Linked DNA regions of Chroogloeocystis siderophila 5.2 s.c.1. The protein of the gene in region 2 binds, or shares a complex with, the protein of the main gene of each other region. Links are inferred from orthologs where the notes say so. Each region holds a gene or a part of one and is shown on either strand. Other genes may lie near its edges. The genes, in order: rpsS and rimM.

The links.
Region 1: the proteins of rimM (region 2) and rpsS are in contact, whole or in part, in a crystal structure (PDB 3A1P), measured with the Thermus thermophilus proteins. The link is inferred for Chroogloeocystis siderophila 5.2 s.c.1 from one-to-one orthologs. Residues at the interface, in WP_008632437.1 of Thermus thermophilus: Val4, Glu5, Ile6, Gly7, Arg8, Arg22, Gly23, Glu24, Val26, Leu84, Glu85, Glu86, Gly87, Arg88, Tyr89, Tyr90, Tyr91, Phe92, Leu94, Asp111, Ile112, Leu113, Asp114, Ala115, Gly116, Ala117, Gln118, Asp119, Val120, Ile122; in WP_011173711.1 of Thermus thermophilus: Lys28, Arg29, Leu30, Lys32, Thr48, Gln56, His57, Val58, Pro59, Val60, Tyr61, Thr63, Met66, Glu73, Phe74, Pro76, Thr77, Arg78, Arg81, His83, Gly84, Lys85, Glu86, Ala87, Lys88, Ala89, Thr90, Lys91, Lys92, Lys93.

What each region holds. Positions count from the first base shown.
Region 1 is NZ_MRCC01000006.1:32,876-48,388, forward strand. What follows is about bases 1-2,833. They hold rpsS (30S ribosomal protein S19), read right to left. Parts: upstream 1,640-2,833; coding sequence 1,361-1,639; downstream 1-1,360. Other genes in these bases: rplP (50S ribosomal protein L16), read right to left, coding at 1-140; rpsC (30S ribosomal protein S3), read right to left, coding at 183-932; rplV (50S ribosomal protein L22), read right to left, coding at 951-1,319; rplB (50S ribosomal protein L2), read right to left, coding at 1,677-2,540; NIES1031_RS08280 (50S ribosomal protein L23), read right to left, coding at 2,611-2,833. Also shown: more of NIES1031_RS08280, read right to left, coding at 2,834-2,925; rplD (50S ribosomal protein L4), read right to left, coding at 2,912-3,550; rplC (50S ribosomal protein L3), read right to left, coding at 3,651-4,289; ndhN (NAD(P)H-quinone oxidoreductase subunit N), read left to right, coding at 5,160-5,648; NIES1031_RS08300 (NACHT domain-containing protein), read right to left, coding at 5,714-8,008; NIES1031_RS08305 (hypothetical protein), read left to right, coding at 8,528-9,031; CAF17-like 4Fe-4S cluster assembly/insertion protein YgfZ, read left to right, coding at 9,066-10,094; NIES1031_RS08315 ((2Fe-2S) ferredoxin domain-containing protein), read right to left, coding at 10,079-10,378; NIES1031_RS08320 (cysteine synthase A), read right to left, coding at 10,501-11,475; NIES1031_RS08325 (peroxiredoxin), read right to left, coding at 11,745-12,383; glmM (phosphoglucosamine mutase), read right to left, coding at 12,512-13,975; NIES1031_RS08335 (DUF7734 family protein), read right to left, coding at 14,328-14,627; NIES1031_RS08340 (DUF3177 family protein), read right to left, coding at 14,753-15,349. UniProt on the Escherichia coli protein: In the E.coli 70S ribosome in the initiation state it has been modeled to contact the 23S rRNA of the 50S subunit forming part of bridge B1a; this bridge is broken in the model with bound EF-G.
Region 2 is NZ_MRCC01000007.1:196,074-211,584, reverse strand. What follows is about bases 8,228-11,058. They hold rimM (ribosome maturation factor RimM), read right to left. Parts: upstream 10,023-11,058; coding sequence 9,432-10,022; downstream 8,228-9,431. Other genes in these bases: NIES1031_RS10460 (valine--pyruvate transaminase), read right to left, coding at 10,031-11,058; NIES1031_RS10470 (GNAT family N-acetyltransferase), read right to left, coding at 8,924-9,421. Also shown: NIES1031_RS10505 (phosphatase PAP2 family protein), read right to left, coding at 1-342; NIES1031_RS10500 (hypothetical protein), read right to left, coding at 373-606; NIES1031_RS10495 (NAD(P)/FAD-dependent oxidoreductase), read left to right, coding at 768-2,861; NIES1031_RS10490 (hypothetical protein), read right to left, coding at 3,011-4,252; NIES1031_RS10485 (hypothetical protein), read right to left, coding at 4,779-6,299; NIES1031_RS10480 (TIGR03943 family putative permease subunit), read right to left, coding at 6,386-7,186; NIES1031_RS10475 (permease), read right to left, coding at 7,195-8,220; more of NIES1031_RS10460, read right to left, coding at 11,059-11,314; glgP (alpha-glucan family phosphorylase), read left to right, coding at 11,652-13,922; NIES1031_RS10450 (Tab2/Atab2 family RNA-binding protein), read left to right, coding at 13,996-14,826; NIES1031_RS10445 (hypothetical protein), read left to right, coding at 14,969-15,349. UniProt on the Escherichia coli protein: One of at least 4 proteins (Era, RbfA, RimM and RsgA/YjeQ) that assist in the late assembly stage of the 30S ribosomal subunit.

The DNA.
Region 1 (15,513 bases), on a different replicon or contig from region 2:
ATTTGACGCGAGGTGATCCAAGCGGGTTCTAAAGCTTGAAGACCAAAGTCACCAAAATTAAGGGTATTACCGCGTGTGGCGACTCCTTCCATCCGTCCGCGCTGTTGTTTACGGAATTTTGTTCTTCTAGGACTTAACATGATTTAGTACCTTGTGCGCAATTAACTAACCGCTAACGGATTTTATTCTTCGTTGGAACGGTCTTCAAACTGCTGACGACGGCGCTGTTGTGGCTGGCGACGACGTGGCTGATTTGATGAAGGTGTTTGTACTGGTTCTTGTCCAGGAATAATTTCTCCTTTAAAGATCCACACCTTGATGCCTAGAATGCCGTAGATTGTTTGAGCAGTAGTATAGGCATAGTCAATATCTGCCCGTAACGTATGTAAGGGAACTCTACCTTCACGAGTCCACTCGGTACGTGCAATTTCTGCACCGTTCAATCGACCACTGACTTGAATGCGGATACCTTGGATACCAGCCTTTTGAGCGCGTTGAATCGTTTGACGGACGACACGGCGAAAAGAAACGCGACGTTCTAGCTGCTGTGCAATATACTCAGCAATCAGATAAGCGTCAGCATCGACTTGTTGCACTTCGACTACGTTGATGCGAATTTGGCGATTTCCACCGAGTAATTCTTGTAGTCCTGTGCGCAGCGATTCGATACCAGTACCACCACGACCAACAACAACACCAGGGCGAGCGGTACGTACTTCTAGATCGATTTGATCCGCTTTGCGCTCGATCCGGACTTCTGAAATTCCTGCGTTGTTTTGTGCTAGCCTGCCCAGCTTTTGCTCGATATAATTGCGTAGCTTATGGTCTTCTTTTAAAATCTCAGGATAGCGCGCTGGTTCAGCAAACCACCGCGATTGGTGTTCCTGAGTCACTCCTAGCCGAAAACCAACTGGATGAATTTTCTGTCCCACAAATACTTCCTCTAGTTACTAACTTTCTGCTGCCAATGCTGCATCTGTAGCGACGGCTACAGTAATATGACACGTAGGTTTACGAATTTGGTAAGCTCGCCCTTGCGCTCTAGGTTGAAAACGCTTGAGCACGGGACCTTGATCCGCGTACGCTTGAGTTATTTTGAGTTCCGCTGGATTTAATCCGGCGTTATGTTCAGCATTAGCAACTGCACTTCTGAGCACTTTGAGGATTGGATCGCACGCTCTGTAGGGCATGAATTCAAGAATAATCAGCGCCTCGCGGTATGATCGCCCGCGAATTTGATCGAGAACGCGACGTACTTTATAGGGAGACATCCGAATGTAGCGCGCACTTGCTTTTACTTCTGTAGTATCACTAGCCATAACCTTTCTCCTTTAGCTGTTAGCTGTTAGCTATTAGCTATTTATCTCCCTGCTTTCTTATCGCTTTTGGCATGACCGCGAAAAGTACGTGTTGGCGCAAACTCGCCTAGCTTGTGTCCTACCATTTGCTCGTTGATAAAAACTGGTACGTGTTGGCGCCCGTTATGGACGGCAATTGTATGACCAACCATCTGGGGCAAAATGGTAGACGCTCGCGACCAGGTTTTGATAACTTGTTTTTCGCCTTTTGCATTTAGCTTTTCAATTTTGCTGAGTAAACTGTCAGCGACAAAAGGACCTTTTTTGAGAGAACGACCCATAGCTCAATTTTGAATATTAGATGTGTTGGATGTGGAATTATGATTCTCTGCCACCGCGACCGCGTTTGGAAGACTTACGTCGGCGACGAACAATCAAAGCATTACTTGCTTTTTTCGGCTTACGTGTTTTAGCTCCCAGCGTTGGCTTACCCCATGGTGTCACAGGTCCTGGCCTACCAATTGGTGCTCTACCCTCTCCGCCACCATGCGGGTGATCGACTGGGTTCATCACACTACCTCTGACTTTGGGCCGCCGTCCTTTCCAACGATTGTGTCCAGCTTTTCCTGAACTGAGGTTACGTGCATCAATGTTCCCGACTTGTCCAATTGTGGCGTAGCATTCGCGACGTATAAGGCGGACTTCACCGGAAGGAAGCTTGAGCGTAACGTAGTTACCTTCTTTGGCGACAACCTGGGCACTAGCACCTGCGGCGCGGACAATTTGCGCACCACGACCAGGATACAGTTCAACATTGTGAACGGTTGTTCCTAGAGGAATGCGGCTGAGTGGTAATGCATTACCGTCCTCGAAAGGTGCATCAGGTCCAGAAATTACGGTTTGCCCAACTTTCAAGCCATTCGGTTGAAGAATGTAGCGCTTTTCGCCGTCTTGGTAATACAGCAGTGCAATGCGCGCGTTACGGTTGGGATCATACTCGATCGCGGCAACTTTGGCGGGAATGTTGTGTTTGTTGCGTTTGAAGTCGATGATTCGATACAAACGCTTGTGTCCGCCACCACGACGACGGCTAGTAATCACACCACGATTATTTCGACCTTTGGCGCGGTGGACTGATACGGTTAGTGATCGCTCTGGCTCCGTTTTGGTAATTTCGCTAAAGTCAGAGACAACGCGTTGGCGCGTACTGGGTGTATATGGTCGATAAGAGCGTGTACCCATAAGTTGTTTTGTTGTTGTGTTGACAATTTTGAATTGTTTGTTAAATCAGCTTGGACTAACCAACAATTCACTAAACATCTGGGAACAGGACTTTTCTAATCTTGTCTTCTTCCCCAGTCGCTACCGTGACAATAGCTTTCTTGTATTGGGGCTTAAAACCAATGAATTTTCCGACACGGCGCTGCTTGCGCGGTTGTTGTTGAGTGTTAACTTGAACAACTTTGACTTCAAACAAGTCTTCGATCGCCGCTTTGATTTGTGGTTTTGTTGCTTTCGGCGTGACTTCAAAAGTAAATTTGTTTTCCTCCATCAGCCGCGTCGCCTTTTCGGTAAGAATGGGACGACGTACTAAATCAGGGAGCGATCGCCGATCAATTTTGGGCACCGTAGACCTCCTGAATCTTATCAATAGCAGCTACCGTTGTTACGATCCGGTCGGCGTTCAACAGGTCGTAGACGTTTAACTGATCAGCAGCGATCAGCTTGACTTGAGACACGTTGCGTGCTGATAAGTAAACCGTTTCTACCATTTCTGGTAAAATCAACAGAACTTTAGTATCTGTATCGATTCCCCACCGCGCGATCGCCGCGATTAAGTCTTTAGTCTTTGGTCTGGGTAGATCACTCGCAAAGTCTTCCACAACGACTATATCTTCAGCGCGACTTACTAAAGCGGTGCGTAAAGCCAGCCGTCGCTCTTTGCGATTCATCTTGATTTCATAATCTCTAGGCTTAGGACCAAAGATAACGCCACCACCACGCCATAATGGCGAACGAATCGAACCAGCACGCGCGCGACCTGTACCTTTTTGCCGCCAAGGTTTGCGACCACCACCACGGACTTCCGCACGAGTTTTGCTGCTGGCTGTGCCTTGTCTGGCATTTGTTGTTTGCCGCACTAACGCTCGGTGGACGATATGCGCCGCACTCTTTTCATTTGCAACCTGCAAATTTAGTGCTGCTTGCCCTACCTCTTCTCCCTGCCAGTTTTTTACTACACACTCTACCATTTCTTCTTTACCCCTTTACCCCTTTTTGTAGTCTCTTGGTGTATTAAGTAAACTTACACGTTTACCCTGAACACCTGTAGTGGCAATTCATTGGGTCACCCTACTTTTGACTACCTCGCTTAGCTGGCACAATATTCAATAAAGCACCAGGCTTACCTGGAACGGCTCCTTTGATTAACAATATGTTTCGTTCAGAGTCTACTTTGATGACAGTCAGTTGAGGAATTGTCACGCGTTTTCCACCGAGACGACCTGCCATCTTTTTCCCAGGATAAACACGCCCTGGAGTCGTACCCGCACCAATTGAACCAGGTAATCGATGGTTTTTAGAACCATGCGACATAGGTCCGCGACCGAAGTTATGCCGTTTTTGATAGCCAGCAAAACCGCGACCGATGCTTGTACCGATGACATCGACCATTTGCCCAGCGGTAAATATATCTGCTTTAATTTCTTGACCTAGATTATATTCACTCGAATTATCTAAGTGATACTCGCGCAGATGGCGTAAAGATGGAGCAGAGGATTTAGCCAGATGACCTAACAAGGGTTTGTTAAGCGCTTTCGGCTTGACTTCTTTATAGCCAACTTGGATAGCAGCGTAACCATCTGTTTGTTTAGTTTTGACTTGCGTAACTGTGCATGGACCGGCTTGAACTACAGTTACAGGAATTGCTTTTCCTGCCTCGTCAAACACTTGGGTCATGCCCAGCTTTGTGCCGAGGATACCTACAGCCACAGTAACTGGTTTCTCCTTTTTTCAAGGTTGAATGAGCACCGGATATCGCTGATTCGCTGTAACCGGTTTGACATGAACTTATTTACCCAAGCTATTGGGCAAGTAAGCCATTTTTGTTTTTGAGCCTGCGCGTGGAAAGACACTTTAGATTCAGCGCGATCGCTATTGCAGTTAATTTCCCACCTAGACTTAAACGGCTTGCCGCTTAGTATCTATGTTGGTGAGTTGACGAGCTTTAGACCATAGTGCTGGTGTTAATACATTGCTGTCTACTTCTGCTATAGGACTCGCTCGTTGAACTAAATTTCATCGCACAAACGCTTGGGTAGTTCCAAGCACTCCAGCGCATTTTAGCCTCACACAGCTTTTTTCATAGGCATCAAGCAATTGCATTACTTTTTAACCTACTTTCCGATCAAGATTATAGTTTGACAGCTTGACGCTATAAGTTACTATAGCAACGCCTGCTAAACCTATGAATCACGTTTGTCACCACGTAGCTTGCGCTGTCAATAACCTAGCATCAAGGTTATTGCTGACTCAAACTTGAGGCATTTTGGTCACGATCTAACACTATAAACTAATTCTTTATTTTTGTCCACTAATTGCCTCAGTTTCCTGAATATTACATAAGATAACAGCTTAGGCTTAGCGCAACAATATTAAATTTTCTGATTAAAAAGATTACATATTTCTATTACTCACAGAAAACTTTAAAGAATCAGAAGTGACAAGCTCTTAGAAAAAATGAGAGACAGCAAGCGTGTCACCATATGAGCGATACTTAAAATCAGACACAATTCCCCGCGCAGGAAATTGACGAGTATATTGCACTACCTAAGATGTTGAGTAAGTGAGAATCACAAATTTATGGCACTCATTGTTATCGGCAATAAATTTATTAAAGACTTAGAAAAGTCGGGCGCTCTTGGTGTTTATGTACCGCTTGAGGGAGGCTTTGAAGGTCGCTATCAACGCCGACTACGGGCAGCAGGATATACTACATTGCATATTACGGCGCGGTCTTTGGGTGATGTTGCTGCCTATTTGACCAAAGTCCACGGAGTTAGACCGCCGCATCTTGGTAAAAAAAGTGTTGGTAAGGGTGCTGCGGTAGGAAACATTTACTATGCACCTCCAATAGTTAGTTATCATTTGCAACAACTACCGCCGAAGTCAAAAGGCTTAGTGCTGTGGATGATTGAGGGACATATACTGTCTAATCAGGAAATTGAGTACTTAGCGAAATTACCAAGTTTGGAGCCACGGGTAAAAGTTGTACTTGAGCGGGGTGGTGATCGCTATTTCCGGTGGACGCCTTTACAAGATACGTTACCAACGAGCTATCAAAGCGCTTGATTGGTGTTTAAAAGTTCTTGATTAAAGGTAAGAAAGTTATCTTCTTACCTTTAATAATATTATTGTTAAATTGCTACCTGAAATAGTTCTGATGAGGATAGTAACAGAGAATTTTCTATTTCTTGTCGAACTTCAGAAGACACTCGACATTTAGATTTAAGACAGTTAAGTAACAATGTATTGGCATAATAGTACTGCTTTAATAAATTTTTCTGGTGAGGATTAAAGTGCCAATTATGCGCAAAGTTCCGATGTTCAATTACTGCACTTTGTAGAAGTTTAATTTCGTCCTGACCAAACACTTTCCACCACTCGACAAACTTGCTGTCATCCTGAGGACATTTTGTAGCACGTTGTTTGAGCATTTTTAGCACCTGCGTTAACTCAGGAGCAGTGCTACTCGCACGTATAATTGCTCGGTCAAGCACGCGATGATAAATTAAATAAGGCTTCGTCGTTCCTAATACGCTATTAATTGTAAGAACGCGGTCAAGAGCAAGATCGAGACATAGTTGATCGTCAAGGTAACGTGCAAATTCGGGATGACAAGCGCTAGCCAAATCTAATCTTCCTGCTGTGGTATCACAAACTCGCGCAAGTTCTAAGTCAAGATAAAATGCTCTGATAATGAACGAGGGACAAGAACCTCTCACGCTTTGAGCTTTTGTGCTTAGCCAGTTAAGAAACTGGATTAATTGAGGTTCATTAACCAATAAATCATCAATATGTTTCTTTGCTAGCAATAATAAATAATCTGCTTGCGGGAGCATTCCCGCGCATAGTATAAAGACTTCGTGCCAGCGTTTATCAGTGATACGGCTGACAAGTTGTGTCAAAGCCATCGTTAAAGCTTGAGGTTCGGTGTTAAAAACGATGTTTTTTGCAGTGAAATGTTCCTGAAATGTAATATGCGAAAAAGAATAAATTCCTCTAGCACGTTCTATGAGTAAACCATGTTGTGCTTCGATTGCTTTGAGTAGAGCCTCAGGATCAATTGGTAAATTTACATGAGAACCTATGTCAGGTAGTTTGGCGATATAGTTATTAATGTATTGCTCTAAGTCTTGCTGTTTAAAGAAATATTCTCCACGCTCAAATGTATTACGTGCAATATGACTTAATAAATCATGTTTTCTCTGCACTGACAAATATTCATAAAGTTCGTCACGCTCAACATGGCGTTTAGCGTCCCATTTTTTAAGAAAAATACTTAGTGCTTCTTGATACAGCTTGACGCGATTTGCAGGGAAATCTCCCGCTTCTGCAAATACTAAACAAAGTAAGGTTAATAATAATGGATTTGTTGCAAGTTCTTTTAGCCGCGAATTTTGCTGTAACTTGAGAAGAAACTGATTACTTTTAGCTTGATTGCCTGCAAACCATTTATGCACAAACTCAATGATTTGGGATTGGTTAAAATCAGCAAGTTCTACTTCGGTGAAGTGTTCTAGATTATATTCCAACGAAGCTATACGACAAGTAATAATAAACTGATTGCTGTGATATTGAGTACTGAGTTGATTGATCTGCTGTAATACACGATGAACCTCTTTTTGGCGTACTTCATCAAGTCCATCGAGTAGAATTAAGGCTTTACCTTGATTTAATATTTGAGAAATAATACTGGTATTGATATCATAATTAGTAAGTTCCTGATTAATATACGTAATTAAGCTAGACGTATAAGCGCTTGCTGCAAAATTTTTGAGACTGATAAAAATAGGAATTTGGAAATGTAACTTTCCGAAAGCACATTCTGTAGCAAGATGTTTAAGAAAAGTTGTTTTGCCTGAACCAGGTTTTCCTAAAATTATCAACTTAGAATAATTCTGGACAGCTTGCAATCCAGAAATCTGCTGTTTATTAGCGTTATATAATTCTAGTTCTTTTTTGTCTGATAAATTGTATTTTTGTTGTAACTGCTCAATTTCTAGCCAACGACGGCTACTAATGCTTTTTAAAACGTTTATGTTAGTATAAATCTCTTGTAATGGTCGAGGGTAGGACATATCCAAAGCTCTAATTATGCCATGCTTGTGTTGAATATCAGCTTGGATCTTTCGCCATATTTCGTTATCAGTATTTACTTCTGACTTAAACGTTGTTTCTTGCTTAGTGCTGACTAGGTAATTTTCTGGCAACTCTGCTATTTCTTGCCAAGGTAATCCTAGTTTTTCGCAGATTCTATGAAAGTTTTCTCTATCGATTGGCTTACCAGCAAAAAAATTTTGTACGGTAGCACGTGAGACTTCTATTTCTACAGCTAGTTCAATCTTTGTAGCAAAATTCAATATCGCTTTATTTGCTCTTTTTATTCCTTCTGTTGTAGCTTTTAATGAGCGGCTCGATCGTGTTTTCATACAATATTGAAATTTTATACTCAATTAATTTAGTTTTGTATTTACCCCTTGAAGAAAATATGTTTTTATTTAACTCCTATAAAAAAAATCAGGCTACATCTTCGCCTTCAACGCCTTTTCAAGTACAATAAATAAAATAACTTAGAGTAGAAATAATACTATAAGTTACATTTTTTGCTTCGAACAACAATTAAACAAATATTTAATTTTTTCTTAGCTTATCTGGTTTATAAATTTTATTGTAGATTGCTTTTCTTTCTTATCTACTATCGTAGGACATAACTCAGCTGAGTACGAGTTCATGTATGTTGAGAAGTCAAGTACTAAAAATGTGTAAATAAATACACTGGCACTTTGATTACCTACTGAATAGTGTGTAGCAACTCGGTTTGAAAAACTATAAAGAAATTTATAGGATTAAATATTAGATGAGGCGATCGCAAAACTACTAGAATTTTTGTAAGAATACAGACAAGCATTTGTGCTATTTATTCCTCTTCTGTACTACATAAACGTCTTATGCCGCCTAAAATTACAGATCCAATAGTTTGGCAACAAGCTGAACTATTAATGCAACCAGCATTTATTCGAGTAATCGACCATATTGGTAAGCAACTAGAAGGATCTGATTGGCAAGGAAAGTACGAAGATGTGATGGTATGGCCTGAAGGAACAACAGACGAAACCAAGGACACGGTAACACAACTTGTACAACGCTTAGAAACAGCGTCTCCGAGTCAGGTTGTAGAGATTGAACAGACTTTGATTCATTTACCAATTCCACAACTAGAATACCACTTATGCTTGCAGCATCAAGGTGTACCAGAGGTAAAAGTAAATTTGTGGGAACTGTGCTATCAAATTTGCTTTCGTGATTACGATCCGGCGCAAACAGCAATAAATTATGGAGTGATTATTGATACTAGATTGATTGATGAAACAGGAGATATTGACTGGCAGTGTTTGGATCTCAAAGCAGGACAATTAGTTGAGCAGATATTTGCTAACTTACCAGATGTATAAATAAGCTAGTGGCAAACTTGGTAGAAAGGTAAGTATTATGCAGCAACTGCGAAATATGCAAGCAAATACGAGAGCAAGTTTTAGCGATGATGCGACTGCGCTTCAAGCATCTCAACAGAAAGCTGTTTTATATGATCGCTCACACTGGGGAAGAATTGAAGTAAGTGACGGCGATCGCTTGCGGTTTTTACATAACCAAAGCACGAATGATTTTGAGCAACTTAAACCAGGACAAGGCTGCGATACTGTATTTGTCACATCTACCGCCCGTACAATTGATTTAGCTACGGCGTATGTCACTGAAGATGCTGTTCTCTTACTCGTTTCACCAAATCGCCGCGAGTTTCTCATAGAATGGCTAGACCGCTATATCTTTTTTGCCGATCGAGTCCAGCTAAAAGATGTGACACCTGAGACTGCGGCATTTAGTTTAATTGGACCTGAGAGCGATGCCGTTGTACAGCAGTTAGGGATCGGTACAATTATCAATCAGCCGTATGGACATCATACAGTAGTTCAGCTAGGAGAAAGTGAGGTACGTATCGCGGTAGGTAGTGGTTTGGCGTTACCTGGATACACGCTGATTGTTCCTGTTGCAGCAGCCGCAACAGTATGGAATAACATTGTGCAAGCTGGAGTGGAACGCATAAGCGATCGCGTGTGGGAACAGCTACGGATTCTTCAAGGTCGTCCTGTACCAGAATGTGAATTGACCGACGACTATAATCCTCTAGAAGCAGGTTTGTGGAAGGCGATTTCTTTTAATAAGGGATGTTACATTGGACAAGAAACGATCGCCCGCTTAAATACATATCAAGGAGTCAAGCAAAAACTTTGGGGCATCCGCCTCGAATTCTTGGTTGAACCTGGAAGCGCGATCGCGGTTGCAGATGAAAAGGTTGGTAAACTTACCAGTTGTATAGAAACTGCGCAAGGTTATTTTGGACTTGGTTACATCCGCACTAAAGCTGGTGGAGTCGGTTTAAAAGTAAAAGTGGGAGAAAGTGAGGGAGAAGTGATTGATGTTCCCTTTCTTACCCATGAATACTATCGAGGTGAATAAAGCATATTTGCTACCGGACATCCACCACGAAGATGCCTTTCTACTACCGCTGGCACTTCAGCAGGTTGAACGCGACTGTACCAAATTTGTTCAGGCAAGACGAGTACCATCGGTCCATTACCGCATTGCCCTAGACAGTTGCTACTCACAACTGTAGTTTTAGGTACTGGATGCAATTGAAACGCAGCAAGCACTTTTGCCGCGCCTTGTTTGCGACAAGTGCGATTTTGACACACCATAACGCATCTTGAAGATGGTGACTTATCAGGTAATATGTCTGACATTAGTACTTAAGCGCTTTCGTTATGTGAGATGATATAGCCCTAGTCAACAGAGTTAGAACACTTTAAAAGCTTCTCATGTTTTCCCTGAGGGAATTTTAACCCTGACCCCTGACTCTGCTATATTAATCAGGCAATAGCCCTTTGGCGGCTAACCACTCCTGATTAAAAAGTCGTGACTGATAACGTCCACCGCTATCACAAAGAATTGTGACTATCGTGTGTCCTGGACCCATTTGTTTTGCAAGTGCAACGGCTGCTGCAACATTAATTCCAGAAGAACCACCGACAAAAATTCCTTCCTCGCGTAGGAGTCGATAAACAACGCGGATACACTCAGGATCTTCGATTCTGATGGCGTCGTCAATTGGCGCGCCTTCCATATTTGCAGTCACGCGGCTATTGCCAATGCCTTCGGTGATCGAACTACCTTCGCTTTTAGTTTCACCAGTTTTAATATAACTGTAGAGCGCACTTCCCATAGGGTCAGCTAAGACGGTTTTGATTGCTGGATTTTTTTCTTTGAGAAACATGGCTACACCCGCAAGCGTTCCCCCTGTTCCCGTAGACGTTATCCACGCATCAACTTGACCATCCGTTTGCTGCCAAATTTCTAATCCAGTTGTTTCGTAATGCGCTTGACGGTTAGCGAGATTATCGAACTGATTAGCCCAGATGGCGTTTTCCATCTCTGAGGCAATTCTTCCAGAGAGTTTGACGTAGTTGTTAGGGTCTTTGTAGGGCACAGCAGGAACTGGGCGAACTTCTGCGCCTAAGGTTCTCAATGCATCTATTTTCTCTTGCGACTGAGTTTCCGGAATCACGATGAGACACTTGTAGCCTTTGGCGTTGCAGATATGCGCTAAACCTATACCCGTATTGCCCGCAGTTCCTTCTACAACAGTACCACCTGGTTTGAGTAGTCCTTTTTCTTCAGCATCTTTGATAATGTAAAGTGCTGCCCGATCTTTTACGGAACCACCAGGATTGAGAAACTCCGCTTTACCAAGAATTTCACATCCTGTTTCTTCACTGAAGTGTTTTAATCTAATCAGTGGCGTGTTACCAACAGTACCTACAAAACCATTCTTGATATCCACTGCAATTTAATTCCAGTCTTTTTGACAATATTAACTATTTTCTCATACTGGTTTTTGCTATTTTGAAGCCTGGCGATTTTAATTGCGGCTTGACAAACCTTGTCTACCGTCGTGGACAACATCTGTTGTGTCGCAGGGGTCAGGGCTAAACTTGCCTGAGGGAAATCACTACGAACTTCGATAATGTCCTAATTTTATTGACTAGGGTTTTAGATTCTCTAGGTAAAAAAGGTGGGCTTTTGCCCACCAGAATCACTCACAACTTTAAATTACTTATTCGGTTGGGGAGTCATCCGCAAGTAGGGCTTGAGTTCAGTATGACCTTTGGGGAATTTCTGCTTGATTTCTTCAGGATCTTTGATCGAAGGAACAATCACGCAGTCATCGCCATCTTTCCAGTTTGCTGGAGTCGCTACGCTGTAGTTATCGGTAAGTTGCAACGAATCGATAACGCGCAAGATTTCATCAAAATTGCGTCCAGTGCTAGCAGGATAAGTGAAGTTGAGACGCAGTTTTTTGTTTGGGTCGATAATGAAGACTGAGCGGACTGTTAGCGTGTCATTGGCATTGGGGTGAATCATGTCATAAAGATTGGAAACCTTTTTGTCAGGATCTGCCAAGATCGGATAATTAAGACCGACGTTTTGGGTTTCTTCAATATCTTCAACCCAGCCTTTATGCGAATCTACGTCATCAACACTCAGCGCGAGTACTTTGACGTTACGCTTGTCAAATTCGGGCTTGAGGCGGGCAACTTCACCAAGTTCGGTCGTGCAAACTGGGGTAAAGTCTTTGGGGTGGGAAAATAAAATAACCCAGCTATCGCCAGCCCACTCGTAAAAATCGATTTCGCCTGCGGTAGAGGCTTGTTTAAAGTTTGGTACTGTGTCACCTAGTCGAAGAGCCATAACTCGATTCCTATGCTCTGAAAGTCTGTAACTCGTTTACTTTGCGATCATGACATAAAACCCCGATTCTCCGGTCGGGGTTTAGCGGTTTTCAACAAAATTTTAGGTTTAGTAATTCAGTTTACAGATTAGTAAGCAAGGTGTTGTTGAACGGCGAGCACTAAGTTATCTGTCCAATATCGCGTAAGGTCGGCACTCGCGGCTTCCACCATGACGCGAATTACAGGTTCAGTACCAGAAGCGCGGACAAGAATTCTTCCTTGATCTCCCATTGCGGCTTCGGCTTGCGCGATCGCTGTTTGAATAGGTGCGCATTGATTCCAGTTCATACGGCGATCACGATTTTCGACGCGTACATTTCGTAACAATTGAGGATAAGTCGTAAAGCTTTGATTTACCATTTCTGATAATGGTACTTTGGCGTATTGTACTAGCGCCGCAATATGCAAAGCTGTTAGTAATCCATCACCTGTAATGCCGTAGTGGCGACAGAGAATGTGACCTGATTGTTCACCGCCGAGCATTCCACCAGTACGAGCCATTTCTGCTTGCACGTATTGATCGCCTACTGGCGTACGAATCATTTTACCACCAATTTTTTCCCAGGCACGCTCAAAGCCAAGATTTGCCATTACGGTTGAAACGATCAAGTTGTCTGGAAGTTGTTGTTGGGTTTGTAACGCTTGACCCCACAGGTAAAGAATATAATCGCCATCAACAGGTCTACCTTTGTCATCGACCGCGAGAACTCGATCTGCATCCCCATCAAACGCAAAACCTAAAGTTGCGCGATGTTCTTGTACCGCAGCTTGTAAGGACGTTAAGCAGGTAGAACCACAGTCCACATTGATGCGATCGCCATTCGCGCGATCATGTAGGCAAATGACTTCAGCACCCATATCCCGAAATACCGCTGGTGCTAAGTCTACAGCCGCACCCCATGCTAAATCCAACACAATGCGCATTCCTGCAAAGTCACGATTGCGTAGCAAAGGTTTTTTGAGCGATTCAGTATAATCTTGTACTAAGTCGGAACGTAGATACGAACGTCCCCAAGCATTTTGGCTAATACAAAAGTTTGTCTGACTGCGCACGCCTGCTTCAATTTCAGCTTGCCAAGCTTGCGGTAATTTAGCACCATCTGAACCAAAGAATTTGATACCGTTATCGGCTGGTGGATTGTGGCTGGCAGAAATCATCACACCGCCGATCGCATTGGTGATACTCGTCAAGTAGGCAACGCAAGGTGTAGGACATAAACCGAGATGCCACACTTCTAACCCAGAAGACGCTAAACCTGATGCAACCGCCATCGCTAGCATATCACTAGAATTACGCGAATCTTGCCCGACAATAATAGGTCCTAGTTCGCGCGAATTTTGGCGCAGTACCACTCCAGCCCAGAAGCCTACTTGCAACGCTAAAGACGCCGTGAGTAATTCTCCTACACGCCCTCGGATGCCATCAGTACCAAATAATGGAGAATTTGGTACTGCGATCGCGGCTTGATATTCTGTTGTTTTTGGCAGCGATATCACCTGGGTAGATTCAATGCTTGCCGTACTTTGAATGCCAACGGGAGACGATACCATAATTTTTTTCACTCCTCACACAACTAGTTCACGCTAGGAGAATATCATTTTCTAATCTGGCGCTTAATATTGTTTTAACTTTATTCCCACTTTATTAAATAGATATAAAAAATTTATTTTATGTCAGATTATTTCACCTCAGTATAAGCCGCAATCTCTTTACAGATGCTTTACACTTGGGTAATAAGTTGATTCATTAATAACAAAGCTGACAATTTACTGCTATTCAAGCAAGTATGTGATTAATTGTACGCGTAGTTACATAAAAATTTGTCAAGCTTGTATAAATCTTTTACTAAGTTTCTATGTAATATTACTGAAGTTTTGAGTATTTGCTTGCAGCTATCTGCTATTAAACTCCAACTTCTAACAAGAGTGCTTGCATATTGTCCCACGTCAAGTCTTGCTCGATATAACGCGGTGATTGCGGATTATAAGGACTTACTAGCCGATCAATCGTGAGAATTTTGGCATTATCTGATAGCACTGGTACTTCTGGATCAAAGGCTGTAGGGCGCATCAATGAGCTAGAAAAACCTTTGAATATCGCGATTTGATCAAGTTCTCCATCAACTTCTACTGTAACAACTAATACTTCTTGCGGTCGCTTTACTGTGTATTGTTCTAAACGTTTCCCTATGGAATTATTCATGCTTACTTGAAGGAGTTACGTACAAGGGCTAGGGGCTAGAAATCAAGATTACCACCGCATACCATTTCATAAACAGCACGTTCTAAGTAGGCGTTCTAATTCGTTACCCCTTCCCTAAGTCTGAATCATTGCGGTAGCGCAGAACGTCCTTGCTTGCCTAGTTTGAACAGCACAAAATAGCCGAGGCAGATAAAGTAGAAAATCAAGCCAACGATGCCTAAAAAGCCAAGGAACTGAGGTGTAGAGTTGGGGTGGAAATATTCTCTAAAGAGTAAGGGTGGTTCGCGCAGGATTGTACAAAAAGGATTAGTGGAAGCGCCGCTAACGAATGCACATCTTAAGAAGGGGATGCTTGCGATCGCGCCTAACACACTATAGACTGTCATAGCCCAGCGCCACGAGTTAAACGTGAGTTTTAATGCGCCTGAAAATTGATCGTCGATTTCTTCGTTGAGATCAATCCAAAACCACAGCCCGATCGGAATTAAAATTCGCGCGATCGTTCCTGAAATATACCCTACTGGTAGTGCGGCAATGAGTAAGTAAACGGAGATCGCAAGCAAGCTTGATACGCGCCAGTAAATTATTAATAAACGTTGGATTGCTTCCGCTTTTTGAACAAATGCCCAAATTAGCAGAATGAGGGGGATGATGACTGTAAATAATACGGCTAAGCGGTAGTCCATCCAAACGAGAGGACGTAGCCAAACTTCATTTTGCATAGCTTCAGGATAATTAACTCAGCAGAAATTTGTATTTAATTCACAAACACGAGTAATTTTGCACAAAATTTGTTTGTTAAAGATGAACAGCAATAGCAACCTTTAAGTCCACAAAAAATGAAAAGGGACACTTTGTCAAGTGTCCTCACCCATATGTTAAGCGT
Region 2 (15,511 bases):
GAGAACAAACTGAAGTAACAGCGCACCAATGTAAGCGATCGCTAGTGTATTTGCTGCTGATCGCCGATGATGTTTGTATAACCACACTCCCAACACAAGACAAAAGACAAACAACACGATTGGATCGCCCAAAAAAGTGGTTCCCATCATTGCTTGGTCGAGTAATGGGTAATGAATACCTCTTATTGCCAGCATAATTGCTGTATCAAAGGCATTCGTTTGTTGTTCTAAAACTTGCCGCGCCAATCGCGCAAATATCCATAGTGATAATACTGAAACGAGTATCCCAATGACTCTAATGCGGAATACTCGTAAAGAGAGTTTTGCCAGCTTGGAACGCATTCATATCGACTTAGACAACTAATATCCAGTTTAAGAGAAACTATCCCAAGCTTGAGCGACTACATCACTCAACCAGCGTCGTTGCTGGACATCGAGTAAACTATCGTCGGCTAGCACTTGAGCAGTCAATTGTTCTAATGATTGACCTTGAGCGCGGACAATTGTAATGACGCCAGCGATCGCGGCCGCGACTAATTCTTCGTCTACAGGTTTTTGGCGTAGATCAGCAATTTCTTCAGGACTAGCAGGAATGGGATAATGCATAGCGGGTTTTTACACAAATAGGAACTACTTTAATAAACTTAGTTAGATTGTAAACTTTCTTAAAAAAAATCTCAGTTAACTGTATGGGGAAGTTTAGCGCAAACTGTGATTTTGTCAACTCTATCTGCATAAATAATTAACTCGGAGTTAAGATCAGCAAAATGAGAGAACTTGTTTACATAGAAATTCCCACACCAAATACAGCGGCTGTCCGTAGCTGGCTGCAAACGGCATGGGTACCGGAAAAAGGAGAAAAAATTATCACTCCTGAAGGGCTACGTCTAAGAATGCCCCAAAATTTATCTCCGGTAACATTTATTTCAGATCCTTCAGAAGATCAACTGCCTTCTGAACTCTCCGTTTTTGTTTGGTCTGTGCAGCGGACAACGTATCTTAAAGTATTTCGCTGGGGCGATCGCGCTTTCCCAAATGAAAAGCAAATTTTGCAACGCCTGATAGCAGAACTACGAGTTCAATTTCCGCACAATTACCCCGAACCCCCTGAAATTGGCAATCAATCAATTTTTGCTGCATTAGCTCCCTATTATCCTTTGACTGTCAAGTTTTTTCAGAAATTTCCCCAAGGAGAGTATGACTTGACACGTGCTTATTGGTGGGAGAAACGATGGCGCGCAGGTGTCCGCAATCCCCAACAGCCACAGCAAGTTATTTTCAAGCTTGGTACCGAACAGCCCTCAACACCCACTTATGACTTGATTTATATAGGTGGCGCATTAGGCGTCATTCATGCGGCGGTGATGGCGCAGTTAGGATACAAAGTGTTGTTAATCGAGCGCTTACCGTTTGGGCGAATGAATCGCGAGTGGAACATTTCCCGCGCCGAACTCCAAAGCTTAATTAACTTGGGTTTGTTTACCGCTGTTGAGTGTGAAAGCCTGATTGCGCGCGAGTACAAAGACGGATTTAATAAGTTTTTCGACGGCAATAACCCGAATCATCTGAGATCGTCTGTTTTACACACTCCCACTGTATTAAACGTTGCGCTCGATGCTGAAAAGCTATTGCGGATGTGTGGCGAAAAGTTACAAGCGGCTGGGGGAGAAATTTGGGATGAGACGGAATTTCTCAACGCGGCGATAGCAGATACACATTTAACAGTAAAAGTCAAGCATTTATCTACTCACGAGGCAGAAGCAACGGGACGCTTACTGGTAGATGCGATGGGAACAGCATCCCCGATCGCGTGGCAGTTAAACGGCGGACGAGCGTTTGATAGCGTCTGCCCGACAGTCGGGGCGGTCATTTCTGGTGGTTTTGGTCCAGAGGTGTGGGATGCGCACTACGGCGATGTTTTAAATAGTCATGGAGATATCTCGCGCGGACGACAGCTAATTTGGGAATTATTTCCAGGTGCAGGCGACGACATTGCCATTTATCTATTTCATTACCATCAGGTAAATGCAACAAATCCTGGCTCCTTACTTGAAATGTATGAAGACTTTTTTACAATTCTGCCTGAGTACCGCCGCTGCGACATGGATCAGCTGGTTTGGAAAAAAGCAACATTTGGTTATATTCCAGGACACTTTAGTACGAGTAGCCGCGATCGCACAGTTGCGTTTGACCGACTGATTGCGATCGGTGACGCTGCATCACTGCAATCACCTTTAGTCTTTACTGGCTTTGGTTCTTTAATCCGCAACCTCGAACGTTTGACGACGCTGGTAGATACTGCCCTCAAGCACGACTTACTCAAATTTCACCACCTTAATCAAATCCGTGCTTACCAAAGCAATGTTGCTGTCACTTGGCTGTTTTCCAAAGGGATGATGGTTCCCACGGGTAGGTTTTTACCACCCCAGCGCATCAACTCGATGTTAAATACTTTCTTTGGCTTATTGACCGACGAACCGCTAGAAGTCGCGGATACTTTTATTAAAGACCGAGTAGACTGGTTAACCTTTAATCGCTTAGCGTTGAAAGCCGCCAGAAAAAATCCTTCTCAGGTCTTGTGGATTTGGGATTTAGCTGGAACAAAAGATCTTTGGCAATGGTTGGGTAACTATCTTAACTTTGGCTTAGCTGCCGTAATCAGTGCTTTACTCGGTAGTTGGTTTCCTCGTTTGCTGCGTCAAATACAACCTTGGTTGGAACCGCGTTATCCAGCTTTATGGCTAAAGCTCCTAGCTTATAACTACGAGCTTACAGCTGGTCTAGGACGTTCTTATCATATTAATCAGCGTGTCAAGCGGGAGAATCCGCAAGCAAGTAGTCAGATCGAAGTCAGAAGCTAATATACTTTTGATCGCTCCCCAACTCTGTGAATAAATGTTTTTCCTGATCTTCTCGTCTAGAAGTGGGAGAGAGTCAGAGGGGCAAGCGGTTTCCAAACTATTTAAAGTCCCCCACTCGTGGGGGATTGAGGGGGCTGATCATTCACTGTCTACATATGTGCAAAATTTGGTAATTCGATCGCCGCTAAGGTCTTACGCTTTTTAGCAACTCGCGAGGGATTTACTATCGGTGAAGGCCAGTTTGGATTCGCAAAAAATTCAGTTTCTTCCCATGCAAGTAACTCATCTAACTCGGTTGCTGGTTCTGCAACAGATTCAGATTGCGCTTCTATATCACTTTCTAGATTCAGTTCCGTTGTCGTGTTGTGATCGCCACTAGTTGTTGCGGATGATTCTAAATCTTCGGCAGACGATAGATTTTCTATCGTTAAGGTCTCACAATCCGGGGATTCTGTCACTTTGACTGTCTTCTGAGACACAGCATTAGCGCTAGTATCGCTGAGTAAATTCAAGACAGCATCATGTTGCTCTTGTGCGGTTTCCCCTAAAGTGGCGATCGCCTCAGGAAATTGTTCAATAAAAGTTTCTACTAAAGTTTTGTCTACAGGTGTTTCTGTAGTGTGCTTGAATGTTTGTGTGGTAAATACTTCAGTCTCAGGTTTCGATTCTTGGATTTCTTCTGCGTGTACTGACCAAGGCGGAATCGGTTGCGCTTGTGCAAATCTCGCTTGATTTGGTGCTGAATCAATATCCGAGTCGCGAGTTACTGTATAAGTAAAAATGCGATCGCCCTCAGTGTCAGTAGTAGTTTTAGATTTATTGCTTGATTGGTCAAAGCATTTGTCTAACGCTGCTTGCAGTTGCCTTCTGCGGTCTTGCTCGCGTAGCAAACGAGTACGTAGTTCTTGACAAGTGCTTTCGTTTTGTCGCAGTTGGTAAGTTTGTTCGTTGTAAGTTGCTTGCATTAACAACCACTCATGCTCAATCTGGTTGACGCGTTCTTGACTCGCTTGCAACTGAACTGTTAAGCCTTCAATTAAAATTTGTTGCTGTTGTGTTGTTTGTTGGTTGGTTTGTTGTTCCTGCTTGAGTCGCTTGATTTGTTCTTGCGCTGTCTCTAACTCTTGTATTTTCTGCGCGACCTGCGTCTGTAAAGCTTGCGATCGCTCGCGCTCAATTTGTAAATTTTTTCTAAACTCTACGAGTGCTTGTTCTAACTGCGTTACCCGCTGTTGTAGCTTTTGATTTGTGGAGCATAATGCTTGATTTACAATAGCTATTTCGTTTTCAAAACTTACAGGGGTGCTTAGCAGATCTTCTATTGCTTCCACGCGGCTGGAAGTCACGATTTCTGCCACATAATTTTCTCTTTGAGTCAGTTCCATATTCATAGGCAATTTGCCCTCAGCAAGCGCATTAGCATAGAGTACTCGTTCAGTTGCAGCTGAGTGAGTATTGTTGACGTTTGGGGAAATACTTAACTACGTTAATTTATCAGCTTTGTTCATAGCACATTGCTTGATGCAAGGATGCTATATTCAGCGCAACTTCTGTGTCTGTGATTTTCGTCACAATTTATTCAGAGGTCTTGGTTCAGCAGGAATAAGGATGTACTCGTGAATACTTAAATAGCTCAGATTGATACCGCAACGCAGCAACACACAAAAAAGTTGATATGTTCAGATGGACATGATATTAGGTCTTACTTAAGAAAACAAGAGGGCATCATCGAAGTATTTACATAATTAAACTGATAATTATGCATACAAACGCCGCGAATGCAGACTCATCAATAATTAGGCTTGTTGTTTCTTTGGGCGATCGCTGAGTAAAGATTTGTGTTATTAGTTTAGGAACAAAGTAATTTGGCAAACATAAACGCAACTTCGTAGCTAGCAATTACAAATAATTCAGCACTTAAGGAAGCCAACGCGGATGAAAACCTGGTAGAGGAAGTTGTTCGGGTTGCATAAATGGCTGTGGAGACGACGTTTGAGATAAGATTGGCAGTAACCATAACCGACTCGTTGTAATTGCCGCGCCGTCACTCGTGCGCGGTCCTGTCAGTGCTGAATTTGCTGCGTCTGTGACAACTTGGTCAAACAACACCGCCAAACCATCGGGTGCTAAACTCATTTGGACATCGCGTTGCTCAGGTAAAATCACCAAAGGTTTTTGGTTGCCTGTTTTGAGGTCAATTGCGACTAAATACGGTTGTTCTTCGTATTCCTCTTTTTCTAACAACTGTGTGAGCAGACAATAAAGATTCTGGCGCAGAGGATCGAACTGACAGCTTTTAATTGAGCCAGTTGTCCGCACAAGTTCGGTTGGTTCGCCTTGACTTGTTACCAAAAACAGCGATCGCGTGTAATCCGAATTAAATTTCACCATTGTTGCTTGGGTACCATCGCGCGAAAAACTCAGTACCATGCCATACTCTGGTAGAAAATCGAGCGGCTTCTCTGCGTCTGGTTGTAACGGTAAAATTCCAACCCCTTCGCCTTGTGCTACCGCAACTGAGGTGCTATCAGGTGTAATCATAAAATCGCCTCCTGGCTGGCTATTCAAGCGTTGCGGTTTTTCGTTATTACGCAGTAACCACAAGCCGAATTCTCCAGGATTTTGTTGATTCACGCGTTGCACAATAATCTTTTGTCCGTCCGCAGAAAGGTCAAATTTTAAGTTTTGATAATTTTTGTTATCCAATATCAGGTCAATCTTACCTACGGGTTCGGGATTAGCTCTATTTCCAACAAAAGGTAAGCGTAAGCCGAGAAAAGTGCGATCGCTTTGAATAAGATCAGAATTTATTCCTGTCGTTACCGTGTAAAGCTGTGAGGCGAGTAAGTCCTGATTATTGCTTCGCTCGGTAGCAGAGAACAAAACTTTTTTTCCATCAGGATAAGGCTTGAAGTCAACAACAACTAAATTTCTCGGTGTGAGAATCGTCTTCTGCTGTTGTGAGAGGTTGTAGAGGATCAGGCGTCCTTGTTCGTCTCCTTCGACTCCGAGATAAACAAAAGCGCGATCGCGCGTACGAAATCGACTACTAAACGGCTGCATCACTTTTGGAGAATTTTCAGCGACAGAAAGACGATCCTTAGCGCTGTGTAAATTAACTTGATAAGAATTTCCATACGGTGCAGGTGTCAGCAGCGTATACGCCATGCGTCGCCCCGCCCAACTAATTTTTCCTGGTAGCGGCGGATCAATTTGTAAATTTTCCTCAACGCTTACCGTATCCATCGGACGGCTAAAATTCAAAATAAAAGCAGTGTCTTCTGCTCCAATCGCTTTTCCGTCCCAGCTAAAATCTCGCACTTGTGGTGCGACACCATCTCCTCGCAACAGTAGCAGTCCAATGAAAACACTCAACACCAGCATTAAGGTGAGGGCGACGCGATCAAGTGGTTGCAGAAATTTATGACTGACAGACATAAAGCAGGGGTCAGGGATTAAAATCAGGTTGTATTAAAGTGATGAAGTACTATCAAGAGTAATGGCGCGTCTACCTGAGCGATTGACTAATATTCATAGGGGTTTTCAGGTTCAGCAATAGGCTTAAGCGAAGTTGCTTGAATCGTTAACTGGCGTTTTCCAACTAAAGTGTCAGTCGCCATTGTTCCTTCAACCTCTAACCAGGTATCGGGTGGGTAAGCTTGGCGCGATGTACTCAGTTTCACAGGTAATCCTACAGGATAAGCATCGGCAGCACAGCAAGTAATTACAAACCGCGAGATCAAAATGTAATCCGGGGGTAATTCGGGTGGATGAATCACAAAGCCCTGCACTTTAGCACGTTGTCCAGCATAAGCATCAGGTTCAGGATAAACATTTAAAGTTCTCACCCAGTCTAAAAGTGATCGCTCTTCAGGATTGCGCGCACTCCGAAAAGCTTGCGGTTGCGCCCGTGTTGCGCCTAAAGAATCAGTTACACCACGATCAAGTGCAGTTTGACTTGCAAAAACGCGGGGTGTAAATGTTAACCCCATAATTGCGGTGATTAACAATAGGCTACTACTCATTCCTGGAGGAAATAACGTTACGTGCTGCACAATCGCGCCTTTACTTGAACGCCGTTGTCGCAATAGTTGCCATGCTTTACTACTAGCAATAATCAGTAAACCAATTCCACCTGAAATCACTAACCAAAAATAATCAGGATGAATCAGCAAATTCAGCTTACCAGTTAGCCAATACCGCAGCATTAAAATGCCCCAGGCACCAATTGCTAGTACATCCAGCCATGTGAAAAACCAAGCTCTGCTTTTGGCTTGGCTTGGACTCAATTTTGCTTGTTTACGCTTGAATTTACCGCCGATCATATAATTAATTAAATAATCTGCAAGTTGATGAATAAAGTAAATAAAAATGTTAATTGAGCCGCTAAAGCAAATAAGTAAATAACAGCTTTAGGCTTAAAAATTGAGAGCATTAAACCAATTGCTTTTAAATCAATCATGGGTCCAAATATTAAAAATGCAAGCAGCGATCCGCTAGTAAATGTCGAAGAAAAAGAAAGCGCGAAAAAAGAATCAACTGTAGAACAAATCGACACAACCGCCGCCAGCAGCATCATGGCAATAATCGATGTGACTGGGCCATAACCTAGATTTAAAATTACTTCGCGCGGTACAGCAACTTGAATAAAAGCAGCGATCGCACTCCCAAACACTAAAACCGCACCCAACTCCCGCAGTTCCTGTATTGTGTTGTCTACTAATAATCGCAAACGGTCAGACAACGGTTTTGTTGGTGCCGTAGCTGCTAAACTTGCCTGAAGTACAGTAGCATCCATGCGCACCATTTGACCAGGCTGATTGAGTAAAAATGTTCCTGATTGTAATAGCGGTGATGCTTGTGTTGATTTTTTAAAATCTTGCGTTGGGCTAAAGTTATATTCCCAACTTTTAGCAATTGCAGGTTGTAGCAAAGGCTTAAGATCTTTTTGAACGCTAAAAACCCACCCGACGATAGTCGCAATTATTAATGAAAGCGCAATTCTCAGCACAACAATTTCTGGTTGATCGCGAAACGCTGTCCAAGTTGCCCAAATGACGATTGGATTCACGGTCGGTGCTGCTAACAAAAACCCGATCGCCACTGGTGTTGGTACTCCCTGCATCAACAATCGCCGCGCGACTGGGACATTACCGCATTCGCATACAGGAAACAAAAAACCTACCATACTACCAACCAAAGCACCTAATAACGGATTTTTAGGAAGTCTGGCGATTAACTTTTGCTCATCAATAAACAATAGCAGCACACTAGATAACAATACCCCTAATAACAAAAAGGGCATTGCCTCTACGAGCAAACTTAAAAACAGAGTGAAGGCGTTGTTGAGTTGAGTCATGCGTTTAGCTGTGAGGATCAACGATCTACAAGCGTCTGCTAAGCCATTCTATAAGGAGACTGGAAGAAGACAAAATATAGGCATTCAAACATATATTCCTACTTCGACATGACTTGAACGCATAAAATCATAAATGACGAAATAACGAGATGACAGTTCCAATTTCTGCGATCGCGTAGTCTGTTTAGATTTACACTCAGTACAGCCGTGTCTTAGGTTGTTATAAATTTATCAAACATTACGACCTTTGGAACTCTATTTCTATGGTTTAACAACAATAGGTGTGCTAATACTTACTGACTCGTAGCAAGTAAGAATATCTTGATTTCGCATTGACAAAAACTTAGGAAGAACATCTTTTCCAAGTAATTCTTCTGGCAACATGCTATGCAAAGCCTAGAATCAAGCTTAGTTGTGACAAACGAACACCTTACCGATTAATTTTTCTCTCGATGGAGAGACTGCTCTGTTACCCATCGATGCAGGCAAGCGCAATTAAGTTGCATATTTATGAATTTGCAATTCTGCTGGTAAACTTTCCACAATATTTCTATTTTAAATAAAAACTAGATGCAATTTTACTGTTTTGTTCGAGATAAACACAGCGTCAGTAGAATACTACAATTAAACAATTATGCTTTAACTTTATAATTATAAGGTTACGCTGTTAGTATTTATTGAATATTGCCAAGGAGTCTTTAATTTATAACGCGGCAATTTTATAAGCTGCAATAATTAATCCGCGTTTTTCACCATCAAGCACGGCAATTTCAGGTAGATGTCCTTTTGGCTCAAAACCAAGTTTCTCAAACATTCGCCGACTTGCATCATTGTGGTCAAAATACATTGCTATCAACGTTGTCACGCCTAAGCTAGGGCAATAATCGATCATTCGGCGGACTAACATTGTGCCATAGCCTTTACTCTGATGTTGTGGTGCGATATAAATACTAACTTCCGCAGTCGCATTATAAGCCGGACGTCCACCATAAAATGAAGTCAGACCAATCCACGCAACAACTTCGCGATCAATTTCTAGTACCCACAGAGGGCGCGATGCATTATGTTTTACAAACCAATCTAAACGACTCTCAACCCTAATTGGTTCAGTATCTGCGGTTGCTTTGCGTGTGGGGATTGATGCATTATAGATCCCAATAATATCTGGTAAGTCTGAAATCAGTGCATTGCGGATTTTCATACCGGATATATTAGATTTCCATCAACCCAGGTGGCGGATTAATTTCGACATAACGCGCTTGCAAATCCACTACAGGAACAATCTCTTTCACAAAAGGAATCAAAACCGTCCGCGAATTGTTATCTGCAATCGGATCTTGATATAACTTCACTTCTAATAAATCATTTCCCGCAGGAACTACATCAACAACAGCGCCAATCTTCGCTCCCGATTCCTGCATGATGACTTCCAAACCCACCAAGTCCAACACATGATATTCATCTTCGCCTAATATAGGACGATCGCTCACAGGAACCAACAACTTACACCCGCGCAAAGCCTCCGCCTGATCGCGGTTTTCCACTCCCAAAAATTCCACTACATACAAATTTTTACCAGCAAGATACCGCCCACTCAACAATTCAATTGGGCGTGGTTCCTCATCGGGAGAACACAACACCCATCGCGTTCCTGGCTGTTCAAACCTCTCAGGAAAATCAGTATCAGGATAAACCCGCACCTCGCCATTCAACCCTTGAGGTGCAACAATTCTCCCAATCTCTAACCACCCCGAACTTTCTTGTTCTAACTTCGCGTCCTTTGCGCCTTTGTGGTTCGCCATCAACTTGATTACGCACTCACAGCTGCACGTTGATAAACCTGTTCAGTCACCTTCGCCAAACGTTGCATCGCGGTTACAATTTCTGCATCACCTGCTGTTAGACTAATCCGCAAACACTGCTGCTTATGCAACCAACTTTCGCGCAAACCAGGAAAGAAAGTGCTACCAGGAACAACAATCACACCCACTTGCTTTAACTGTTGATATAACTCCCAATCAGTAATTGGCAAATCTTTCAACCACAACCAAGCAAAAATTGCTCCTTCACCGCGATGTAAAAACCAAGGTAAATCTTGCGGCATCGCTGCATTGAGTGTATTTTCTAGAACAGTAAACTTGTTTTGGTAAAAAGGTCGAATCACGCGTTCCGCAATTTCCGCCAACGCCCCAGAGTTAATCGCGCGCGCTGCGATCGCCTGTCCATACCGCGACGGGTGAATGCACATATTTGTTTGGAAAGATTCCAGCACCTGAATCAACTTCGCATCACCAATCGCTACCCCAATGCGTTCTCCTGGCAATCCGGCTTTCGATAAACTCATACAGTGCAGAATATTACTGCCAAACACCGGCGTCATTTCCGTAAAATTCAACGCCGGAAACGGTGGTGCATACGCCGAGTCAATAAATACTGGTACATCATACGGCGCAGCCAAAGCCGCAATTTTTCTGACTTCCTCATCTGTCATTACATTTCCGGTAGGATTACACGGACGCGAGAAAATCACACAACCCGTACTTTCGGTAATCGTCAATTGGCTAAAGTCAGGGCGATACTTGAACCGATGCGCAGCAGCATCAATATCGAGAGTTGGCTTGTAAGCAATTAATGCCTCTGGAACCAAGCTAACACCGCCGTAACCCGTGTAATCTGGGCTGAGAGGTAAAACGATTTGTTTTAAGTCCCCATCACTCGTGTATCCGCCAAAAGCATTCGCGGCATAAAAATACAGTGACTGACTTCCAGGAGTAATTAAGATATTGCGATCACTCAACTCTAAGTTGTAGCGTCGATTAAAATCGTTAGCGATCGCGGTAATTAATGGTCCATAACCTTGACTAGAACCGTAGCGACAAACGACCTCACCGTAATCTTCACTTGCTAAAAGTTCCGCCGTACAGTCTCGCCACAGTTGCTCTACTTCAGGCAAAATTAGCGGATTTCCCGCACTCAAATTAATAAATTCCCTACCTGAGCCAGCTTGTAGCGTTTCAATAATATCCTTCATAATCGCCCTGACGCCTGTCAGGTTGGACATTTGGTCGCCAATTTGAGTCAGGGCAGGGTTCATAAGTCGTCATTCATCAAGTAGTGGACAATTTGTAAGCAAGTGTTTTATTTAGTACTTTTACTTACCGAATTAACTAAAAATACACTTCTAACAGCGCTAAACGTTGATTCTACTGCGTATAGCCACTGCAAGCTGGTCATTTTTAAAATAGCTTAACTCTTAATTTATACATAAAATTTTACAAATGGAAAGGTTTTGCAGATAAAGCAAAGATATATTTGCATAAAAAGCGTGTAAAGTTGCCCACACCGCGCCCAATTGTAGAATATGCTAGCTAGCAGGAAACCAGTTGTTTTTCAGAAGCGTAGTCCCAGAACACTGATATCTCTGAGAAACAGTGAACGATGTGACATGGTTTCAACCGACGAGAATCAAGCATAACTCCAAGAACTTTATGACGAATAACGGTGCATTAACCCCTGCGCAACAGCTTAGTGAAAAGTTACCTCAAACGCTGCGAAGATTAGCAGACTTGGCATATAACTACTGGTGGAGTTGGACAACCGACCGAGTTTCTTTATTTCGTAACATCGATCCCGAAGAATGGGAAAACTGCGGACACAACCCCGTAGCGATTTTAGAGTCTGCTTCCTACGAACGCTTGACGCAACTTGCCGAAGATCCTTTTTACCTCAATCAACTACAATCTTTAGTTGCAGAATTTGACCAATACATGGCGCAGCAAGATACATGGGTTAGCCGCGTTGCACCACAAATATCAGCCGAACATCCGATCGCTTACTTTTGTGCTGAATTTGGCATTCACGAATCCTTACCGATTTACTCTGGTGGTTTGGGAATTCTTGCTGGCGATCACCTCAAGTCAGCTTCCGATTTAGGAGTCCCAATGGTCGGGATCGGCTTGCTGTATCGCCAAGGCTATTTCCGTCAACGCTTAAACCGTAGTGGTTGGCAAGAAGATTACTACGTTGACAATCCTTTCTCTCAAATGCCTTTAGAGTTAATTAAAAACGACCAAGGCGAACCTCTCACCATTGAACTGGAAATCCGCCAGCGCTGCGTTAAAGTCCAAATTTGGCGCACTCAGGTCGGGCGCGTCAGCCTTTATCTGCTAGATAGCGATCGCGAAGATAACGATCCTATCGACCGTTGGCTAACAGGACACCTCTATGGTGGCAATCAAGACACCCGAATTGCCCAAGAAGTCGTTTTAGGCATTGGCGGTGTTCGTGCCCTTACAGTGTTAGGAATCGCCCCTTCTGTGTATCACCTTAACGAAGGTCATGCGGCATTTTGTACACTTGAAGTCGCACGACAAGAAATGGAACGCACAGGTAAATCGTTCTACGATGTCGAAACTAGCGTCCGTAACCGTTGTGTCTTCACCACACACACTCCTGTTCCCGCAGGTCACGATGTCTTCTCTGGCGACCTTATGGACTCTTACTTTGCGCACTACTGGGCGCAAATGAAACTGTCTCGCGAGCAATTTATGGCTTTGGGTGCTAGACGACTCGGCGATCCTTGGGAACCTTTTGGTATGACAGTATTAGCACTGCGGATGTGTCGCGCCGCAAATGGTGTGAGTGAACTCCACGGTCATGTTTCGCGTAAGATGTGGACAATTTTATATCCAGATCGTTCCGAAGACAAAGTACCCATCGGTCATATTACAAACGGAGTTCATGCACCCACTTGGACTGCACCCCTCATGGCAGACTTGTACGCAAAGTATTTAGGTGAAGACTGGAAAACTCGCGTCATTCATCCAGAAACGTGGGCAAAAGTTGATGAAATCCCTGATGAGGAATTGTGGTGGCGACACCAAGTTCTCAAAGAAAGACTCATCGCCCACACGCGCTTTCGAGTCAGAAAAGCACGAGAACAACGCGGCGAAAGCTACGAAAACATTCAAGCAACCGAAACATTATTAGACCCCAATGTACTGACTATCGGATTTGCGCGACGCTTTAGTCCTTACAAGCGCGGCGATTTAATTTTGCGCGATGCGCAGCGAGCCATTAAGATTTTTGGTAACGCCGAACGTCCAGTGCAAATTGTCTTCGCTGGTAAAGCGCATCCTGCGGATGAAGAAGGTAAGCGGATTATTCAACGGATTATGGAATGGTGTCGCAACAACGCGATTCAAAACCGCGTGGCGTTAATTGAAGACTATGATATTTATACTGGTCAAAAACTCGTGCAAGGTGTTGATGTCTGGCTAAATAATCCGCGTCGTCCTTTAGAAGCATCCGGTACAAGTGGACAAAAAGTCTGCTTCAATGGTGGGATTAATTGTAGTGTTTTAGATGGCTGGTGGTGTGAAGGCTATCAAACAGGTTCTGATGGTAAAGGACTAAATGGCTGGGCAATTGGTGAAGATGCACACACTAGCGATCAGGAAGTACAAGATCGCATTGATTCGCAATCGCTATATCAGTTACTTGAAGAAGAAATTGTTCCGCTGTACTACGATCGCGATGTGCACGGTATTCCTCGCCGCTGGATTCAGATGATGAAAGCATCGATTAAAACGAATGCACCGTTGTTCAACACGGATCGCATGATCTCGGACTATGTATCGCAAGTATACGTACCAGAGATTGCTACTAGTGTGGCACCAATCCTTGCCAAGGTGAGCGCGTGAGCAACAATTAGCTGTTAGCGGTTAGCACTGTAGTTTGTACAATTTAAAATTGATGGCTCATTGCTAATCGCTAATGGCTGAGATTATCTGGCAAGCTGATTTTTATCGCCGTCCGTTGCGGGATGCATCTGGACAAACTTTGTGGGAGTTACTCGTTTGTGACTTAACTCGCACAATTGAATTTGTCGCGCTGTGTCCCCAATCGCAAGTTAACGCGCATTGGCTTGTGGAACAATTGCAGCTTGTTGCAGATAGAATGCCAGATAAAATCCAGGTTTTTCGTCCGCAGTCATTGAGTCTCATCACCGCTGCTGGAGAACAACTCGGAATCAATGTAGAAGCAACTCGTCGAACAGATGCTTTAAAGCAATGGTTGCAGGAGCGATCGCCGCTTTACCGCAGCATGGATAATTACACAGGAGAAGCCTACGAACTCTTAACAATCGAAAAACCACCTCCGATACCACTACCCGAGCAACTATGGGGCGAACAGTGGCGTTTTGCTGCACTTAGCGCTAAGGATGTAGAAGAAGCGTTTCAAGAACGTCCTATCCCACTTTTGGATATGCCGCCAGCATTGATGCCCTTACAGTTAGGATTAGCGTCTAATATTGCAATACCAGGTGTCATTATCTATGGTGGACGGCAATCGATGCGGTTAGCTCGTTGGTTACAACAGGCAAATCCTGTATCACTAAACTATATCGCTGGCGCTCCTGATGGCTTAGTGTTAGAAGCAGGTTTAGTAGACCGCTGGATTGTGGCAACTTTTGAGGATCAAGAAGTTTCTGCGTCTGCGCAAAATTATGAACAGCGCAAACAGCAAAGTAAAGGATTGCATTTTTTACTCGTGCAGCCTGATAATTCTGATATTACGTTTAGTGGTTTTTGGCTACTACGCTAAGATTGAACTTGGTATAGATCTCTCAGTTATTAATACTTAATACTCTAAATTAAAGGGCTTAAGACTGAAGATAGATGCAGTAAAATAAGCTAAGTTTTAGCATAAAAAGCTAAATAAACATAAGTTTTTTGAGGTCAAATTCATGGAAAATGAAGCACGCTCTAAAGAAAAAGTTACAAGAAACGAAGAGTTAGAAACCTCTACAGCAGATCGTGGTATTATTCCAGCCGAAGTAGCAGCGCGCATGGATCGCGAAGGTAGTGACTATCGTACCACTGCTGACGAACAAGCTGATCCTGAGAGCATTGATGTAACTGGGGGCGCAACTGTAGACCAAGAAGGTTTAGCAAATAACTACGCGATTGAACCTGAGATGTATTACGATACTCCAGGGGATGCGAGTCAAGAAGCTGCACAAGATCAAGCTCATCGCGCACAAGAACTTGCTGAAGCGAATCAAGATAAGCAAGGTGAGTTAACAATGGAAGAAGATAATCGTGGTAGAGGTCCAGGAGCAGTTTAAGCAAAAGTTATAAGAACTAGTTAGTAGAACCGCTCACAAGATTTCAAGGCAAAAATATTGAGCGGTTTTTTGTTATGAAAACTAGAGCAATTAACGCTCATAGCTAAGTAAAAATTGTAAGTAACTTAAATATATTTTATTTTGTATTTTTTTGTGCGTTTT